One region of the Arthrobacter tumbae genome, then DNA from elsewhere that is predicted to be linked to it. Evidence: riboswitches for the same ligand, from Rfam matches in the RefSeq annotation. Region 1 holds a riboswitch; the other holds the start of a gene.
What was found. Region 1 has a riboswitch for cyclic di-AMP ahead of JOD47_RS00195 (C40 family peptidase). Riboswitches for the same ligand answer to the same signal wherever they lie in the genome.
Positions count from the first base shown of each region.

Region 2: another riboswitch for cyclic di-AMP. It lies ahead of JOD47_RS11150 (M23 family metallopeptidase); the one in region 1 lies ahead of JOD47_RS00195 (C40 family peptidase).

Region 1 covers NZ_JAFBCC010000001.1:38,845-48,053, forward strand. The annotation lists gene JOD47_RS00185 (alpha/beta fold hydrolase) at 1-512, shown strand, start outside; gene JOD47_RS00190 (NAD-dependent epimerase/dehydratase family protein) at 509-1,498, shown strand; gene JOD47_RS00195 (C40 family peptidase) at 1,650-2,564, opposite strand; cyclic di-AMP (ydaO/yuaA leader) riboswitch at 2,569-2,748, opposite strand; gene JOD47_RS00200 (YtxH domain-containing protein) at 2,861-3,142, opposite strand; gene mutM (bifunctional DNA-formamidopyrimidine glycosylase/DNA-(apurinic or apyrimidinic site) lyase) at 3,227-4,237, opposite strand; gene rnc (ribonuclease III) at 4,251-4,982, opposite strand; gene rpmF (50S ribosomal protein L32) at 5,040-5,243, opposite strand; gene JOD47_RS00220 (YceD family protein) at 5,246-5,779, opposite strand; gene JOD47_RS00225 (YdcF family protein) at 5,952-6,521, shown strand; gene modA (molybdate ABC transporter substrate-binding protein) at 6,654-7,421, shown strand; gene JOD47_RS00235 (ABC transporter permease) at 7,439-8,209, shown strand; gene JOD47_RS00240 (sulfate/molybdate ABC transporter ATP-binding protein) at 8,206-9,209, shown strand, end outside.
Region 2 covers NZ_JAFBCC010000001.1:2,310,671-2,319,879, reverse strand. The annotation lists gene JOD47_RS11150 (M23 family metallopeptidase) at 103-975, opposite strand; cyclic di-AMP (ydaO/yuaA leader) riboswitch at 980-1,172, opposite strand; gene JOD47_RS11145 (iron-dependent transcriptional repressor DtxR) at 1,290-1,994, opposite strand; gene serC (phosphoserine transaminase) at 2,231-3,358, shown strand; gene JOD47_RS11135 (MFS transporter) at 3,355-4,641, opposite strand; gene JOD47_RS11130 (DUF3027 domain-containing protein) at 4,675-5,238, opposite strand; gene JOD47_RS11125 (cold-shock protein) at 5,244-5,627, opposite strand; gene JOD47_RS11120 (hypothetical protein) at 5,809-6,075, shown strand; gene JOD47_RS11115 (helicase-associated domain-containing protein) at 6,157-8,541, shown strand; gene JOD47_RS11110 (DNA repair helicase XPB) at 8,534-9,209, shown strand, end outside.

The DNA.
Region 1 (9,209 bases):
ACACCGGCGAGATACTCGTCCGCGCGCCGCATATCAAGGACCGTTATTTCCGGTTGTGGGCAACGGAACGGGCATCGTCTCGCACTGCGGGCTGGCATCGCACCGGCGACGTCGGGCATCTCGACGCGGACGGACGGCTTTGGGTGGAGGGCCGGCTCGCACACGTCATCACCTCCGCAGAAGGCGTCCTGACACCCGTGGGCCCCGAGCAGGCAATCGAATCCCTGGAGGAGATTCGTCAGGCGGCCGTGGTCGGCGTGGGTCCCACGGGCACGCAGGCAGTTGTCGCCGTCGTCGTCGCTGTTGAGGGTGCCGATCGCGCGGGCCTGGCCCCAGGCCCTTTGTCGGACATGGTTCGGGACGCGGTCCGGCCCAGCGGAGTCCGTCTCGCTGCAGTGCTCACCCTTCCGGCGCTTCCGACCGATATCCGGCATAACGCAAAAATCGACCGCACCGCCGTGGCCGCGTGGGCGGGAGATGTTCTCCAGGGCCGTGGGAGGAAGCGGCCATGAAGGTCCTCGTTACCGGCGCCAGCGGAATGCTCGGCGGTGCGGTAGCCTCCCTGCTTCTTCGCGATGGCTTCGAGGTCAGGACGTTCCAGCGCCGTGCCTCCGGCGTACGGGGCGCCGAGGACCTGGCAGGTGATCTCACCGACCGTTCTGCCCTGGCGCGGGCTGTCGCGGGGGTCGACGCCGTCATCCACCTTGCGGCAAAGGTCTCCGTTTCCGGCAAACCCGATGATTTCCACCGGATCAATGTGCTCGGTACAGCTGACCTGCTGGCTGCGTCCCGGTCAGCAGGAGTTCAGAAATTCGTCTACGTTTCCTCGCCGTCGGTCGCCCACACCGGTCGGTCGCTGGTGGGCGCCAGCGCAGGGCCGGCTGAACCGGAGCATGCCCGGGGGTCCTATGCCCGCACCAAGGCGCAGGCGGAAATCCTTGCTCTGGAGGCGGACGACGAGCAGATGCCGGTCGCGGTCCTCCGACCGCATATCGTCTGGGGCCCTGGCGACACCCAGCTGGTGGAGCGTGTACTCGTCCGTGCCCGTGCCGGCAGGCTGCCGCTGCTCGACGGCGGTACCGCGCTCATCGACACAACCTACGTGGACAATGCGGCGTCGGCTATCGCTGCCGCGCTTGACCGTATGGAGTACATCTCCGGAACACCGCTGGTCATCACGAACGGAGAACCGCGGCCGATCGGTGAGCTTCTCACCCGCATCTGCCTGGCCGGGGGCGCCCAGGCACCGCGGCGATCGCTCCCCGGATGGCTGGGCAGGACGGCCGGCAGCGTCGTCGAAAGAGCGTGGCGTGCTTCCAACGCCGGCGGCGAGCCTCCCATGACCCGATTCCTCGCGGAGCAGTTGTCCACGGCCCACTGGTTCGACCAGCGGCGGACGAGGTCCCTGCTGGGCTGGACGCCGGAGGTAAGCCTGGACGAGGGTTTTGCTCGACTCGCGGCACACTATGGCGGTTCAACGCCACGCGTCAGGCACTGACGCTCGTATAGCTGACGGGTTTGCGGTCGGGCCTTCCGCTCGGCGGCCCTACCACCGGTCGCCTCGGCGCCACCGGTCGCCTCGGCGCCTTAAATGCCGCTGGGAAGGACCCCAAGAGGTCCTCCCCAGCGACGAGAGACTAACGCGAGAGCTAAGCGCGCACGAAGTATGCGCCCGGCAGGTCGCTCAGCGGGTGCTGCATGGTCAGGTTCTGACCGTTCATTCCGCTGCTGATGACCTGACCGTTACCGGCGTAGACGGCTACGTGCCCGCCGGTGATGACGATGTCACCCGGTGCGGGTGAGCTGACCCGCGTGCCGTAGGCAGCGAACTGGCCCGGGCCGAGGTCGCCCGTACCAAGCGCCTTCTCGAGGAGCACGGTGCAGTCCTGGATAGCACCGGCCGCGAGCTGCGCCCGAGCCGAGGCAAGGATGCTTGCGCCGGTGGCGCTGCCCGAGCTGTCAGCAACAGTGAAGCTGGAGGAGGCCGTGGTGATGCCCATGGTGCTGGTCTCAGCCGGTGCCGGAGCAACAGCAGCTGCCTGGACCTGCGGTGCAGGCGCGGCTGCGGGTGCAGCTACCTGGATCTGCTGTACCGGGGCGGGTGCCGGAGCTGCGGCAGGAGCCGGAGCGGCAGCAGCGCTACCGGACAGGCTGATGGCCTGGCCCGGGTAGATGACCGAATCCCAGCCGAGGCCGTTGGCAGCGAAGACAGCGTCCAGGCTGACGCCGTAGTTCGCTGCGATCGAGCCGAGGGTGTCCCCGGACTGCACGGTGTGGGTCGGAGCGTCTACTGCCGGAGCCACCGGAGCCGGAGCAACGGGGGCTGCCGGCGCTACGGGAGCGGCTGCAGCCTGAACGCTGGCCTCAACTGCAGGTGCGGGGGTGTAAGTGGTGGTGCCTGCGCTTGCCGGAAGAGCGGCTCCGAACATGATTCCGGAAGCTGCTACAACAACGGCTGCGGGGCGTCCAACGGTGCCGGCGTGCGAGCTGACTGCCTTGGAAACGACCTGTATGGTGCTGGGCGGAGTTGCACGGTGGCGTGCGATATGACGGTTTTTGGACACGGAAATAGCCTCTCCCAATGCCCACGGAGTTAGCTGTCGGATTCGGATGGGAGCCACCCGGACTACCGGCTATGGGCCGGTACGTCTTCACCCCTAGGACTTCTGAAGAAGCCCGCTATCTGGTTCCCCCGCTCCTGCCGCAGTGTGTAGCGAACGGACCTTCCAGCGGCGGCAGGATTAGGCAATCCACCAGAAGAGAACCGGGCTTTTGAGCCCGGCGTGTCCATAACGTTACATTCTTTCCGCTCGGATGTCACATTTAGATCACGAGAAGTGCCTGTTCACCCCACCGGGATTCAGATCTTGTACTCCTCCGGCGAGCCCTTTGAAGAGTCCTGGTCGCCGTTGCGGTGCATCGCCGACTGCGCCTTCTTCAAGGCCTGCTCAGCCTGCGCCTGAACCTCCGGAGCCTTTGTCTTCACCGTCTCCGACGCCTGGGAAACCTTGTCCTGGACCTTCGGATTATTCCAGAGCTCGTTCGCCTTGACCTTGATCTGCTCATAGCTTGCACGGCCAGCCCGCGCGCCCAGAACGTAACCTGCCGCCATGCCTGCCGTAAAAACCAACTTGTTCTTCATCGCAATACTCCTGAGGTGTCGGGGACTGGGATCCTGAGCTATCGAATCTAGTCAGCGTACTTACTTTTGTCACGTCGGAGACGACTACCAGCGCCCGTTGCGTGGTCGGGGCTGACATCGGGGGCAGGTGAAGGAAGACCGGCTCATGAAGGTGTCGCGTCTGATCAGGGAATCCAGCCCATTCCCCGAACAGCGCCGGCAAGCCTCCCGTTCCCGACCGTAGGCATTGAGTGCCCGTTCAAAGTAGCCGGACGCGCCGTTCACGTTCACGTAGAGGGAATCGAAGCTGGTGCCGCCTGCCTCAAGCGCCCGGGTCATGACCTCCCGACACGACTTGATCAGTCGCGAGGCTTCTGCGCGGCGAAGAGTGTCAGTGGGTCGGGCATAGTGCAGCTTCGCCGCCCACAACGACTCATCGGCATAGATGTTGCCCACACCTGACACCAGCGTCTGGTCGAGCAAGGCACGCTTCAACCCCGTGCGGCGGGCACGCAGTTTTCCATAGAAATCCTCGAACGAGAAAGCCGGGTCAAGCGGGTCCCGTGCGATGTGCGCCGCTTCAACCGGTACCAGCGGAACAGGGTTCTCCCCCAACCCGCCGGGAAGGCCGTCAGCTGTCGCCACCATACTCGTGACAAAAAGCCCGCCGAAGATTCGCTGGTCCACGAAGCGAAGTTCCTCCGGCACCTGATGCGGTCCGGCGGCTGGAGACAGGCGAAGGCGAACCTTCAGATGCTTCTCGTCCGGCTGCGTACGGCCTTCGACCAGCAACTGGCCGCTCATTCCGAGATGCGCCATGAGCGCTACCGGCCGCCTGCCGTCCGCGACATCTTCCGGTGACGGAGACTCCGCCGATGGCGCAAGCCGGGATCCGCCGTCGTGATCGGTGTGTGTGAGTGGCAGCCAGAGGAACTTGCCCCGCCGCACGGCGTCGCTCACACGGGCTCCGATGAGGTTACCGACGAAGTCTTCGGTGCCGAGGACATGGCGGCGGATGGATCGCGGATCAAGGACATCGACCGCCTCAATTCGGCGCCCGCGAACCCAGCGCACGAGGCCCCGGCGGACGACCTCCACCTCGGGAAGCTCAGGCATCAGACTTCGGAAATCACGAGGATTGGCGCAACTGCGCGTCAACCTGCGCGAGAGGCAGGTCGTTCCCTTCGGCCTGAAGGAGCTTCCACGAGGCAGAGGCAGCCTCCTGCTCGGCTTCCTTCTTGGAGCGCCCGGAACCCGAGCCGTAGGTCGCTCCGCCGATCACCAGGACGGCCTCGAACCGGCGGTCATGGTCAGGCCCGAAGCCCGTTATCCTGTAGTCGATTACACCCATGCGCTGCGCCGCGGCGATTTCCTGGATGCTGGTCTTCCAGTCCGTTCCGGCGCCAAGAGCAGCAGCATCCCGGAGCACCGGACCGATGATGCGCATGACGAGGCACCGTGCGGTCTCCATGCCGTTGCTGAGATAGGTAGCGCCGATGATGGCTTCCATGGTGTCAGCGAGGATTGAGGACTTGTCCCAGCCCTTGGTGAGCTTTTCGCCCTGCCCCAGAAGGATGTGCTGTCCAAGGTCGAGACCGCGGGCAACCTTCGCGAGGGCGCGCGTACTCACCACGGCTGAACGCCGCTTTGCCAGTTCGCCCTCTGAAAGATCCGGGTTGTCCCGATAGAGGGCGTCCGTGACCGACAGACCAAGGACGGAGTCGCCAAGGAATTCGAGGCGCTCATTGGTAGGGATGCCGCCCTGTTCATACGCGTATGAGCGATGCGTCAGGGCAAGACGAAGCGTCCCGGCGTCAATAGTGACACCGAGACGCTTCAAAAGGTCTTCTGAACTCTCCACGCGGGCGACGCTTTCGCGATCGAATCCTGAGGCACCGCGAACCGGTGCCTTTGGCATTTAGACGTCAGCTACCTTGCGGCCCTTGTATTCAAGGAACAGTTCGGTGCCGGCGGAATCGGTGACAACCTTGGCCTGGTGGGCAAGGCTATAAGTGACGCGACCGTTCTCCACCGTCTTCACCAGCTTGGGAGCAACAGCCTTCCACTGGGACCGGCGTGCACGCGTATTCGAGCGGGACATTTTCCGCTTGGGAACAGCCACGGCTAACTCTCTTCTCTCTTGTCTGACTCTGTCTTAACTTCTGGTTCCGCTGCCTCAGGGCCGGCGGCCGCACCGGCCAACCCTGTCAGAGCAGCCCAGCGGGGGTCGAGGACCTCGTGCCGGTGTCCGGGGTCATCTTCCAGGCGTGCGCCACATTCAGCGCACAAGCCCTGGCAGTCCTCCCGGCATACCGGCTGGAACGGCAGCGATGTCACTACTGCGTCCCGCAGCACCGGCTCAAGATTGACTGTGTCATTCTCGACCTGACGCTGCACGTCCTCCTCTTCATCCTCCGCCATCTCAGGGGCGTCGTAGTAGAAGAGTTCCTGCACATCGACACTGCTGCCGTAGCTGAGCGGGTCAAGGCATCTACCGCATTCGCCGGATACTTCGACGTCAACGGTTCCCGATACCAGGATCCCCTCGTGTACAGCCTCGAACCTCAGGTCCAACTCCATCTCGGAGCCTTCCTGAACGCCGATGAGCGCCACACCAAAATCTTTCGGTGCGGGCACATGTTCCTCGACTGTCCGCATACTCCCCGGGCTGCGCCCGAGATCCCTGACGCTGAAGACCAGAGGCGAACTGAGATCGCTTTTGATGAAAACTCCTGTAGAACATGTGACCGACGAACCATCCTAGCGCGAAACAAAGCCCGGCCCCAAACCGGGAACAACTCCGCCGGCCAAGCCCAGTACGCTTGAGCACGTGGGAGTTCAGGTATCGGGGAAGAAGGGCGTGCGGCGAGGGTGGATCATCGCAGCGGGAGCCGTCCTTGCCCTGTGGATGTTGTCTTCATACGCTTTGTTTTTCAATCCGCCGCTTGCCGGGCTGGAGCGGGCTGATGCGGTAGTGGTGCTCGGCGGCGCAAGCTCAGAACGCCTGCCGGTGGGTCTCGAACTGGTCTCCGACGGCTGGGCGCCGGTGCTTGTCCTCTCGCATACAGACACGCCAGGAAACGTCGAAGCAGACCGACTATGTCACCGACAGTCCGAACACCTCATGTGCTTCCGACCCGATCCAAGGACCACCCGGGGCGAAGCTCGCGCTATCGCGCGGCTGGCCGATGACAATGGATGGGACACGCTGCTGGTCGTGACCTCGCGCTACCACGCAGTGCGCTCTCATCAACACATCGATCAATGCTCCACCGCGCGTGTCATCATGGCCGCTTCCGATCCCGAGTTGGGAGCGTTTGGGTGGTTATCCCGCTTCGCTGAGGAAAGCGCGGCCCTCCTCGGTGGTGCTGTTCGGCCCGTCTGCGCAAACGAAATCTGACCAGATTCCCGTTGAGTGCTGTCTCTTGTTCCAAGATATGCTCGCCACCGTGACTCAAATACGTGTGAAGGGCGCCACGCGGCTCCCCGCCGTTGAATCCACCGTCGAACGACGTTCCTCCGGTGGTCCCCGGTGAGGGGCAGCCTGCGCCGCATGGTGAGCGCCGTCGTCGTCGTACTTGCCCTCACCTCATGCGGAAGCACGGATCCGGCTGCGGATGGTGTTCTCCACGTCTACGCTGCCGCTTCCCTCCGGGCACCCTTCGAGGAAATCGCCGGCGAATTCGAAGCCGTTCACCCCGGGGTGAGCGTGCAACTGAACCTTGCGGGGTCATCAGATCTGGCAGCGCAGATCATCGCCGGAGCGCCCGCCGAGGTCTTCGCTTCGGCGGATACCGCCACCATGGAGCAGGTTGCTGCCGAGGGGCTGCTGGCCTCGGCCTCCACAACGTTCGCCAGCAATATCCTGACCATCGCGGTGACAGCGGGAAACCCGCTTGGTATCGAATCGCTTGAATCTCTGACAGACCCGGATATCTCGACTGTCCTGTGCGCCCCCCAGGTGCCGTGCGGAGCCGCGGCCGAGACGGTACAGGAAGTCAGCGGCGTCCGGCTTGAGCCGGTGAGCGAGGAGGGCTCAGTCACCGATGTCCTTGGCAAGGTCTCCACCGGACAGGCCGATGCAGGACTTGTCTACGTCACCGATGTGGACGCCGCCGACGGAGCTGTCGACGGCGTCCCGTTCGATGCCGCTGCCCAGGCCGTGAATACCTATCCCATTGCCGGAACCGGAACGGGCGGGGACCCTGCCCCTCTCTCCGAGGACTTCATTGACCTCGTTCTTGGCCCGCTTGGCCAGGACGTACTGTCCGCCCACGGCTTCGGAAAACCCGACCAGTGACCGGGGTCTACTCCGGAATGCCGCGCTGGCTTCTCGCGGTCGCGGCGGCAGGAGCCCTGTTCCTCGTTGTGCCGCTCGCCGCAATCGTCCTTCGTGTCGACTGGCCCCGGTTCACAGAGCTCGTGACCTCCGATTCCTCACGCGCTGCGCTGCTTCTGAGCCTGCAGACGTCAGGAACCAGTACGGCACTGTGCGTCCTTTTCGGGGTTCCCATGGCCTTCGCACTCGCGCGCACCCGGTTCAGGGGCCAGCGCGTCCTCCGGGCGCTTGTGCTCCTGCCGTTGGTGCTGCCGCCGGTGGTCGGCGGTATCGCGCTGCTCTACACGTTTGGAAGGCAGGGCCTGCTTGGCGGGTCCCTGCAGGTGATCGGCGTGGATATCGCCTTCTCGACCGCCGCCGTCGTACTGGCGCAGACTTTCGTTGCGCTACCGTTCCTCGTGCTCAGCCTCGAGGGCGCCCTGCGCACTGCAGGCACACGGTATGAAGCCGTCGCTGCGACGCTGGGAGCAGGTCCCACCACGGTGCTGCGGCGGGTAAGCCTCCCCCTCGTGGGGCCGGGCATAGTCTCCGGTGCCGTGCTGTCCTTCGCCCGCGCCCTCGGTGAATTCGGAGCGACGCTGACCTTCGCCGGCAGTCTGCAGGGCGTCACCCGGACACTGCCGCTCGAAATTTATCTGCAGCGGGAGACGGACCCGGACGCTGCGGTGGCGCTGTCGCTTGTACTCGTCGCGGTTGCCGTGCTGGTAGTCGCCCTGGCACACCGGATCCACGAGGGCAGTACACCGTGAGCCTCGACTGCAGCGCGCGGATCGCAGCGCGGAATTTCGACGTCCGGCTCTCCCTCGCCGCCGGAGAGACGGTAGCGCTCATGGGACCCAACGGCGCCGGGAAGTCCACCCTGCTCGGCGTGTTGGCAGGGCTTCTTCGCCCCGAGCATGGCTCGGCGACACTGGATGGACAAACCCTGTACGACGACGACGGCGGGTGGCTGGCGCCGCATGCCCGCGGTATCGCTTTGCTGGCCCAGGATGCACTGCTTTTTCCGCACCTGTCGGTGCTGGACAACGTTGCCTTCGGGCCCCGGTGCGCCGGCGTTCCGCGCGGCGCCGCCCGGGAGGCAGCCAACCGTTGGCTTCACGAGGTCGATGCCGCGGACCTTGCACATCGCCGGCCGGCGAGCCTTTCCGGCGGACAGGCGCAGCGGGTGGCGGTTGCACGGGCGTTGGCAGCCGAGCCTGCACTTCTGCTGCTGGACGAGCCATTGGCTGCCCTGGACATCTCCGTGGCGCCGATGCTGCGCAGGACACTCCGTCGGGTGCTTGAAGGACGCAGCGCGATCATCGTCACCCATGACATCGTCGATGCTTTGCTGCTCGCCGACCGGGTAGTGATTGTCGACGACGGACGGATCGTTGAGGACGGACCAACCCGGTTGGTCCTCGAGCGGCCGCGAAGCAGCTTCGCGGCAGGGCTCGCCGGTGTGAACCTGATGACCGGAACGACTGTGCCGGATGGCCTCATGGCATCCGGGGGCACGCACCTGGCGGCCTTGCAGGATGGGGATCTCCCGGCGGGTGAACAGGCGGCTGCGATTTTCAGCCCGCGCGCCGTCGCAGTCCACAGAGTCCGGCCCACGGGCAGTCCGCGGAACGTGCTGACCGTGACCATCACCGACCTTGAGCAGCACGGCGGCCGCACCACTGTCCGGGCCGATCATCTGAGTGCGGAGATCACCACGGCGTCAGCGGCGGAGCTCGACCTGCTGCCGGGGGCTGAAGTTTACTTCAG
Region 2 (9,209 bases), 2.3 Mb from region 1:
CCTGCGATTCGGCACGAGTTGTACGGTACAACAGATTTTGGGCTAAGTCACATTACGGTCACGGAACGGTGTGTTCATGGTTACGACGCCGGCTGAGACCGGTCAGAGCCAGCCCAGTGGATCGACGTTTTTACCGTCGACAAGGACCTCGAAATGCAGATGGCACCCCGTTGAGGCACCCGTGGAACCCACGCGGGCTATAGCTTCGCCACGCTCAACAACCTGGCCGACTGCCACGTCCATTGCCGACAAATGGTTGTAGGTGGTTTCCAGGCCGTTGGCATGCTTGACCACCACTCGGTTGCCGCCTCCATAGGCATGCCATCCGGCAAAGGTGACGGTGCCGGCCGCGGCTGCCAGGACGCCGGTCCCGCAGGCTTCGCTCATGTCCTGTCCGGTGTGGAGCTCACCCGCGCCGGTAATCGGGCTGATCCTGGCCCCGAAAGCCGAGCTCATCACGACGCGGTCCAGCGGCGCCGAGAGGGAACCCCTGGACTCCGAGGTGACGATGTCCCCACCCGATGCAGAAACGATCTCGGCGAGCTTTGCATCGGGGTCGAAGGTACCGTGCAGCGCAGCGCGATCAAATGAGACGTCCGCACCTGCGGCAGCCTGCACCGGCGGAAGTTCTTCCTGCTCGACCGCAGCAGCCGCCGTCTGGGCTTCAGCGGGCACAACTGCGGCGGTGGTTGGCAGCGCAACGGTGAGGATCATGCCGGAGGCGGCGGCCGCGATGGCAACTTTCTGGCTGAGTCCGGTGAAGGATACGTCGCGGCGCGTGATGACTGCGCGGCGTCGTCGTTCGGTGCGCTGGGCATCACGGGGACGGATGGAAGCTATGGGAGCTACCGTCCCGGTGCCGGCCGCAGCCTGGCTTGCAATGCGCTCAGCCCGTTCCCGCCTGTGGGCGTCGCGTGGCCGCGCTTCAGCGACCGGGGTGCTCGCACGGCGGCGCCCCGAAGCAGTATTCGACAAGGAGACCCTCTCTCATTTTTGCCTGCGAAGTTAGCTGTCGGATTCGAGTATGAGAAAACTCGGTTCGAATACGTGCGCTGTGGCAGCATCCGAACTTCACCCCAAGGCCATGGCGAGCCATGACCGGTTGTGGGTCCTCCGCCCCTGTCCATCTGTGTAACACTGCGTTCGCTGACAGGGTTAGGCATGCGAACCAGGTAACGCTGGTGTATCAGCGCCAGGAATCAACTATAGCCGGGAGCGGTTAAAAGTAATCATTTCGTAACCATGCTGTGGATATCCTTCGGGAATCCACAGCCTTCCGATCCGGCTCCTCAGAACTGCGGTTGAACCGCCACGAAAACGTGGGAAGCAACTTCAGGCGGCAGTTCCAGTGCACCCTCCACTCCGGGTACCCGAACGGATACGTAGTCCCCCACCGCCTGCAGGGTCATCTGCGCTCCAGGACGCAGCCCGCCCTCGTCCAGTTGGGTCAGCAGCTCGGGATCCACCTGAATGGGTTCGGCCAGCCGGACGAGGGTCACGACCGAGCCCGCAGTATAGGTTGCCATCGTGTCGGTGAGAGTGCTCACGCCCAGGGTGAAGGCTTCCGACGGCGTCCCGCCCAGCGCCTCGAGACCAGGTATGGGATTTCCGTATGGCGATTCAGTCGGCTGGCCCAGCAACTCGTATAGACGCCGCTCCACCCGCTCGCTCATCACGTGTTCCCACCTGCACGCCTCATCGTGGACGTAGGCCCAGTCCAACCCGATGACATCGGAGAGCAGCCGCTCGGCCAGCCGATGCTTGCGCATCACCTCGGTGGCCCTCCGGCGTCCGAGTTCGGTCAGTTCAAGGTGACGGTCGCCTGTCACCACCACGAGCCCATCGCGTTCCATCCGGCCGACAGTCTGCGAGACCGTCGGGCCGGAGTGACGAAGGCGCTCGGCGATCCGGGCCCGCAGCGCAACAATGTTTTCTTCCTCAAGCTCAAGGATTGTCCGCAGGTACATCTCGGTGGTGTCGATGAGGTCCGTCATTTGCGGGGTTCAGCTCCTTGGCACTGGTGCGGTTTGAGCGTTGATGCAGCGGCTGCCTGCAGTTCCCAACAGATGGGCCGCCGTCGTCATCCCTACGCCCCACAAGGTTAACCCATTTACGTCGGGCGACCTTCCCCGCTGAGCTGCGTGCATCCCGCCGGTCACAATGCGCCCGCGCTGTGCGTGCTGGGGCAGAATGGGCTGCGACCCTTCGCAAGCAACGTCCTGGAGTAACCATGAGCGATTCCGCCGACATCCGCATCCCCGCCGAGCTGCTGCCGCAGGATGGCCGGTTCGGCGCGGGCCCCTCCAAAACACGTCCGGAGCAGCTCGAAGCGCTGAATCAGGCGGCAACGGCACTGCTTGGAACCTCGCACCGGCAGGCACCGGTCAAGAATCTGGTCGGTTCGGTGCGGTCGGGACTGATGGATTTCTTCGGCGCCCCCGAAGGCTACGAGGTGGTCCTCGGCGTCGGAGGGTCTACGGCTTTCTGGGACATTGCCTCCTTCGGCCTGGTTGAAGCGCGCGCACAGCACCTCTCCTTCGGCGAATTCGGATCCAAGTTCGCCGCAGCGACCTCCAAGGCACCCTTCCTGGGAGAGTCGACGGTCATCACCTCTGACCCTGGATCCCGGCCGGTGCCCGCGGCGGAGCCGGGCATCGACTTCTATGCCTGGCCGCAGAACGAAACCTCCACCGGTGTGGCGGCGCCGGTTGAGCGGGTGGCGGGCGCGGACGACGGCGCGCTCATCAGTATTGACGCGACCTCCGCTGCCGGCGGATTGTCGGTGGACATCTCACAAGCTGACGTCTACTACTTCGCTCCGCAGAAGAACTTTGCGTCCGACGGCGGACTCTGGCTTGGTCTGTTCTCTCCCGCTGCCCTGGACAGGGCGGCTGCGATCAAGGCATCGAAGCGGTGGATCCCCGACTTCCTCGACCTGCAGACGGCGATCGACAACTCGCGCCTGAATCAGACCTACAACACCCCTGCGCTGTCCACGCTTGTGACGCTCAACGCGCAGATCGAGTGGCTCAACGGTAACGGCGGCCTTGATTTCGCGGCCGCCCGCACCGCTGATTCCGCCGGCCGAATCTACAGCTGGGCCGAGGCCTCCACGGTGGCCACACCCTTCGTGCAGAATCCGGACCACCGCTCCAACGTCATCGCCACGATCGACTTCGCGGAGACGGTGGACGCCGCCGCTGTTGCCGGTACCCTGCGCGCGAACGGGATTGTCGACGTCGAACCGTACCGGAAGCTGGGCCGGAACCAGTTGCGCATCGCTACCTTCGTGGCGATCGAGCCCGCCGACGTGTCGGCGCTCCTGCAGTGCATCGACTACGTGGTGGAGCGTTCCTAACCGTTCCGCTCCGCTGTGTTCCGCGCGGTGGCGGCAAGGGTCAGTTTGAGCCGCCGCGGCGAGGAATGAACGAGACGGACTCTCACGTGGTGTGACCGCCCCACCCAGGCCAGTCCGGCCACGGCGGCCACGAAGCCGGAGGCGGCAGCGACTACAAGTCCCCATCGTGGCCCATAGGCGTTGGTCACCCAACCGACAATCGGCGCTCCAATAGGAGTTCCGCCGAGGAAGATCGCAAAGTACAGTGCCATGACCCGGCCGCGCATCTCCTGCACGGTTGTGGTCTGCACGTAGGCATTGGCGCTGGTCATCAGCGTCAGCGCGAAGAGCCCGACCGGAACCAGTGCCAGCCCGAAGAGCCAGACGGACGGTGCCAGCGCCGCCAGCATGCAGGCCAGGCCGAAGGCTCCGGCCGCTCCGAAGACGAACCTGAGGCGGGGCCTGTCCCGCCTCGCGGAAAGCAGCGCCCCCGCTACGGAACCCACCGCCATGATCGAGGACAGCGTACCGAAGACCCCCGCACCGGTTCCGAACTCCGTGCGTGCCATTGCCGCGATATAGATCGCAAAGTTCAGGCCGAAGGTTCCGACGACGAAGATTGCGAACATCACCATCATGAGGTCAGGCCGTTGCCGCACGTAGCGGAACCCTGCGCGGATCCTGCCGCGGCCAGGCGCCGAGCGGTTGAGTACGCGCAGTTCGCTTCGACGGATGGTGACGAGGACAAAGATCATCGCCCCGAATGTCACTGCGTTGATCAGGAAAACCCAGCCTGGCCCTACCGCAACCGTGAGCAGGCCCGCAATGGCGGGGCCGAACATCCGCGCGCCGTTGAAGGAAGCGCTGTTCAGGGCCACGGCGTTGGGAAGGTAATCATCGCGCACCAGTTCGGAGACGAAGGTCTGGCGGGCGGGCGCGTCAATGGCGGAAACGATGCCCAGGGCAAGGGCGAACGCGTAGACATGCCACAGCTCCGCCAGGCCGAGCACCACGAGGAGGCCCAACCCGACACCAAGCGCCGCCATGGCGGCCTGGGTTCCCATCAACAGCTTGCGGCGATCAACGGAGTCGGCAATCAGGCCGGCCCACGGCGCCATGAAGAGTTGCGGCCCCAACTGCAAAGCCATGACGATGCCCATGGCCGCGGCGTCCTGCTCGGTGAGGATGTCATAGACAAGCCAGTCCTGGGCAGTGCGCTGCATCCAGGTGCCCACGTTGGAGATCAGGGCGCCGATGAACCAGAGCCGGTAGTTATGGAGGTGCAGGGATCGGAACATGCCCATCAGGCAGCCTTCCTTCCTGCGCTTCTCCACACCTCAGGCAACTGGGGATTCGCCTCCAGGGGCTGCCTCGGCGTTCGTTTCAGCACCGTCAGCTTCCGGCGCGGGGCCGGCATTTTCCTGCGCTACCGTGCCCTCCGAAGCCGCACCCTCCGGCACTGCCGCTACTTCGTCCGCCGTGTCTTCCGGGCGAACCCGTTCGGACCACGGCACCCAGTCCGGTGCCAAGAGCGCGCTTTCAGAAGGCAGCAGCCCTACTTCGCAGATGGTCGCGTCCTTGCCGCGGGGAACCCGCGCCAGGGTTGCGAACCAGTGCCAGCCGTCGTAACCGGGGACGTGTGCGGCGAAGCGATGCGTCACAAGGCGCTCGGCATCGGGGAAAGCGCCGACGTGCTCCCCCACCTCGTGTTCCCCGGCGACCTCCAGCAGGCCGTTCCGCGCGGTATCCACCGCCGCAGCCAGCACGGCGTCCGGCTTGGACGGCTTGCGCGCCGGCCTCCGCCTGACTGCAGGCGTTTCCGGAACCGCCGTTTCGGCAGGCTCCGCCTCAGCTGTTTCAGTCGACTCAGTTGTTTCCGTCGACGCCGGCGTTTCAGTCATAACGGTCAGGCGTCCAGGTCATCGGCGACCGCGCGCAACACTGCGGCGACCTTCGAGGAGTGTGACTTGTCAGGGTACCGTCCGCGCCGCAAACCATTGGACACGTCATCCAGCAGCCGGATCAGATCCTCGGTGATCACTGCCATGTCATCGGCGTTCTTGCGGGTCGCCTTGGCAACGGATGGCGGCACGTCGAGAATGCGAGCGGACAGCGCCTGGAGCCCCTTGCGGCCGTCCGCGACTCCGAACTCGAGCCGCGCGCCAACCTTGACCTCAGTCACCCCGGCCGGGAGCGCAGAGGCATGCAGGAACACTTCCTTGCCGTCATCCGTCGCCAGAAAGCCGAAACCCTTCTCGGAGTCGAACCATTTGACCTTGCCGATAGGCACGTAATTACCTCGTTCTCGAACTACTTGCGCGCAAGCCGTGTGCGCCTCACCGACGGTTACCTATGCGATCGCCGAAGGTGTCAGTCAGCCGGGGCTGCGCAGGGAAAAAGTCTGCCTTAACAGGATACCCGGCACCGGCGGGCGAAATGGGCGATCTGCGTCCTTGTACGCTAGGAGCATCATGTCGCAGAACCCCTCCCCTGTCCCTGGCGCGAATGACGACGCCGGCCGCTCCCGCACCAGGCATGCCCGGCTCGCCCTGCTGATTGCGGCGGTCGGCTTCGCAGTCATCGGACTGCTGTCCCTGGTGGTTGTGCTCGTGTCCGCTTGGGCCGGCGCAGAGGCATGGCCGGGCTTCGTGACGGCCGCCTACTTCTTTCTGCCGCTCGGGTTTCTGCTGATGGCTGCCGGCGTAGTAGTCAGCGTCCTTAGGCGCGGCCGCGGCTGAGTTCTCCCTTCAACAGGAGCGTCCACAGCCCGCCCCCGGCCGTTACCCGCACGGCCACGCGGTGCGAGTAACGTTAATACGGTGTCCGCCATCCGCGCTCTCGCCGAGGATCTAGCATCCCGCAGCGACGCCGAACTCCGAAGGCTGCTGTCCGCGCGCCCGGATGTCGTCCTGCCACCGGTGCCGGACTTCGCCGCCCTCGCGGCTCGTGCCTCGACCCGGGTCAGCGTACAGCGCGCCCTTGAGGGTCTGAACACTCCGCAGCTGATGGTGCTCGAGGCAGTAGTGCTCACCACCAACCTCGACGCCGCTACCGGTGCAACAGCCACAAGCCTCAAGACGTCAATAGCGCCGATGACCGCCAGGACGCTTGAGCCCTATCTCACGCAGCTTCACGACGTGGCGCTCCTGCGAACCGGCCCCGCGCCCAGGGGCCGCCGCTCCTACTTCCCCCTTGAATCCCTTCACGACGCGCTTGGTCCCTACCCTGCAGGCCTTGGACGTCCGCTGGCATTGCTGGCCCGGCAGTACCCGGAGTACGCCGAGCGCATGCGGGCCGGGCTGGCGCTCCTGCGGGTTGCCGGGCTTCCGAATGCATCGCTTCCGTCCGGATCAGATCCCGCAACCGCCCTCGCCGAGGTCCTCGAAGAATCGTGGGACGCTGTGCTGGAATCGGCTCCCGGGAAAACGGATGACATGCTGCAGAAACTCGCGGCCTCTCCGGTGGGCTCAGCCAAAACGGCTGTATCCGGCGCGGCGACGCCCCTTGAGTGGCTGCTGGAGCGCGGGCTTCTCATCCGCCTCGACGCCAACCATGTCGAGCTCCCGCGCGAAGTGGGAATTGCGACGCGCGGGGGCATGGTCATTCCCTCCCTGCCGGTCTCACCGCCGGTCCCGCACCTCGCCTCCGTCCGCGCCGGCCTTCGGGACAATGCCGCCTTCGGAGCGATCGCTGAAACGCTTCGCCTCGTCACCGAACTCCTCACGAGCGTCCAGACGGACCCGATCGCGACCCTACGCACCGGAGGCGTGGGCATCCGTGAGATCCGACGCCTCGCCGACGCTCTCCGAATAGACCGCGAACAGGTGGCCTGGCTGCTTGAGCTGGCCGCACTGGGCCGCCTGGTCGTGCTGGATCCGGACAGCTCACGCTGGATTCCCGCCGCCGGCGGATCCTGGCACCTGGCCGAGCGTCATGAGCAGTGGATCCGGTTGGTGCGCGCGTGGCTCGATGCTGAGCGCGCTCCTTCGTTGGTGGGTGGGCAACTGCCCTCCGGCAGTACGGTGAATGTCCTGTCCTCGGAGGCGACGCGCACTGATGCGCCGGCCGTCCGCCGTCGTATGTTGTCAGCCGCGGAGGCGCTTTCAACCGAGGCAGAGCACGACGACGGCCGCGCGTGCGTCCTTGACGCGCCTTCCCTCATCGAACGCCTCACCTGGCACCAGCCGCGGCTGCGCCGCCGGTTCTCACGGCTGGTGCCGGGCATGGTTGAGGAATTGGGCCACCTCGGCCTGCTGGGATCCGGCGCGCTGACCGGGCTGGGCGCGGCAATCGCCCAGGACCGGTTCGACGACGCCGCGGCCGCCCTTCGGAACGCGCTTCCCGAGCCGCTCACGCACTTCATGCTGCAGGCGGACCTGACCGCGGTTGCGCCGGGCTACCTTGAGCCGGGCGTGGCCCGCGAGCTGGCGCTGCTGGCTTCCGCGGAGGGGCAGGGCCCGGCAACCGTGTACAGGTTCTCCGCGCAGTCCGTGCGCCGGGCGCTCGACGACGGGCAGGACGCCACCGCCATCCTCACCTTTCTCGAGAAGCACTCGGCCACGAACGTTCCCCAACCGCTGCGCTACCTGGTGGAGGACACTGCGTCCCGTTACGGCTCCCTGCGTGTGGGTCCCGCCTTCAGTTACGTGCGAAGCGACGACGACGCCGCTCTCACCGCCCTGCTCTCGGACCCCGCGGCGGCGGCGCTCGGGCTCGTCCGGCTCGCTCCTACGGTCGTCACGGCGCAGGCCACGCCGGCTGAATTGTCCGCTGCTCTGCGTGACCTCGGTTACTCACCCGCACTGGAGGGCGGGGCGACACCGCGGTCCGTCCCGCGCGCTGCTGCCGGCTCCGCGCCGTCGTCGTCGGCGGTACGGACCAACCCGTGGGTACTCGCGGAGGCAGACCTCGAAGCGCAAATGAAGGTACTGCGGGGCAGTGGCCGGCCGGGCACGGGCACTGGAGCCGAAAGCGAAGCGATGATCGGCCTTGAAACGCTGCGGACAGCGATCAGGACAAAGCGGGAAGTCCGGATGGGCTTTGCAGACAGCGCGGGGAATTCCACCCGCCAGGTGTTTGTTCCACTGTCGGTTCACGCCGGTCGTGTGCGGGTCTTCGACCCGGAGAAGGAAACCGAGCGCGTGATCTCCGTGCATCGGATCATGGATGTCGAAACAGTGGAAGGGGCTTCAACGGATGCCTGACGGGCCGCTTATTGTCCAGAGCGACAAGACCATCCTGCTGGAGGTCGATCACGAGCAGGCCACCGAAGCCCGGCATGCCATTGCCGCTTTCGCTGAGCTGGAGCGCGCACCGGAACACGTGCACAGCTACCGCCTCACGCCGCTTGGCCTGTGGAACGCCCGCGCTGCGGGGCTCGACGCCGAGCAGGTCCTGGATACGCTGTTGAAGTACTCCCGCTTTCCGGTTCCGCACGCACTCCTCGTCGACATCGAGGAGACTATGTCCCGCTACGGCCGGCTGCGGTTGGAGAAGGACGATCAACACGGCCTCGTGCTCCGGACCAACGACTACCCCGTGCTCGAGGAAGTGCTGCATGCGAAGAAGATCGAGCCGCTTCTTGGTCCGCGCATCGATGGCGAGACGGTGGTGGTGCACTCCTCCCAGCGCGGGCAGCTGAAGCAGCTTCTGCTCAAACTCGGGTGGCCGGCTGAGGACCTGGCGGGCTACGTTGACGGGACACCCCACCCCATCGTGCTCAACGAGGACGGCTGGGCGCTGCGTCCCTATCAGAAAGTGGCGATGGAGAACTTCTGGGCGGGTGGGTCCGGCGTCGTCGTGCTCCCCTGCGGGGCAGGTAAAACCCTGGTGGGCGCCGCAGCGATGGCAACGAGCTCAACGACCACCCTCA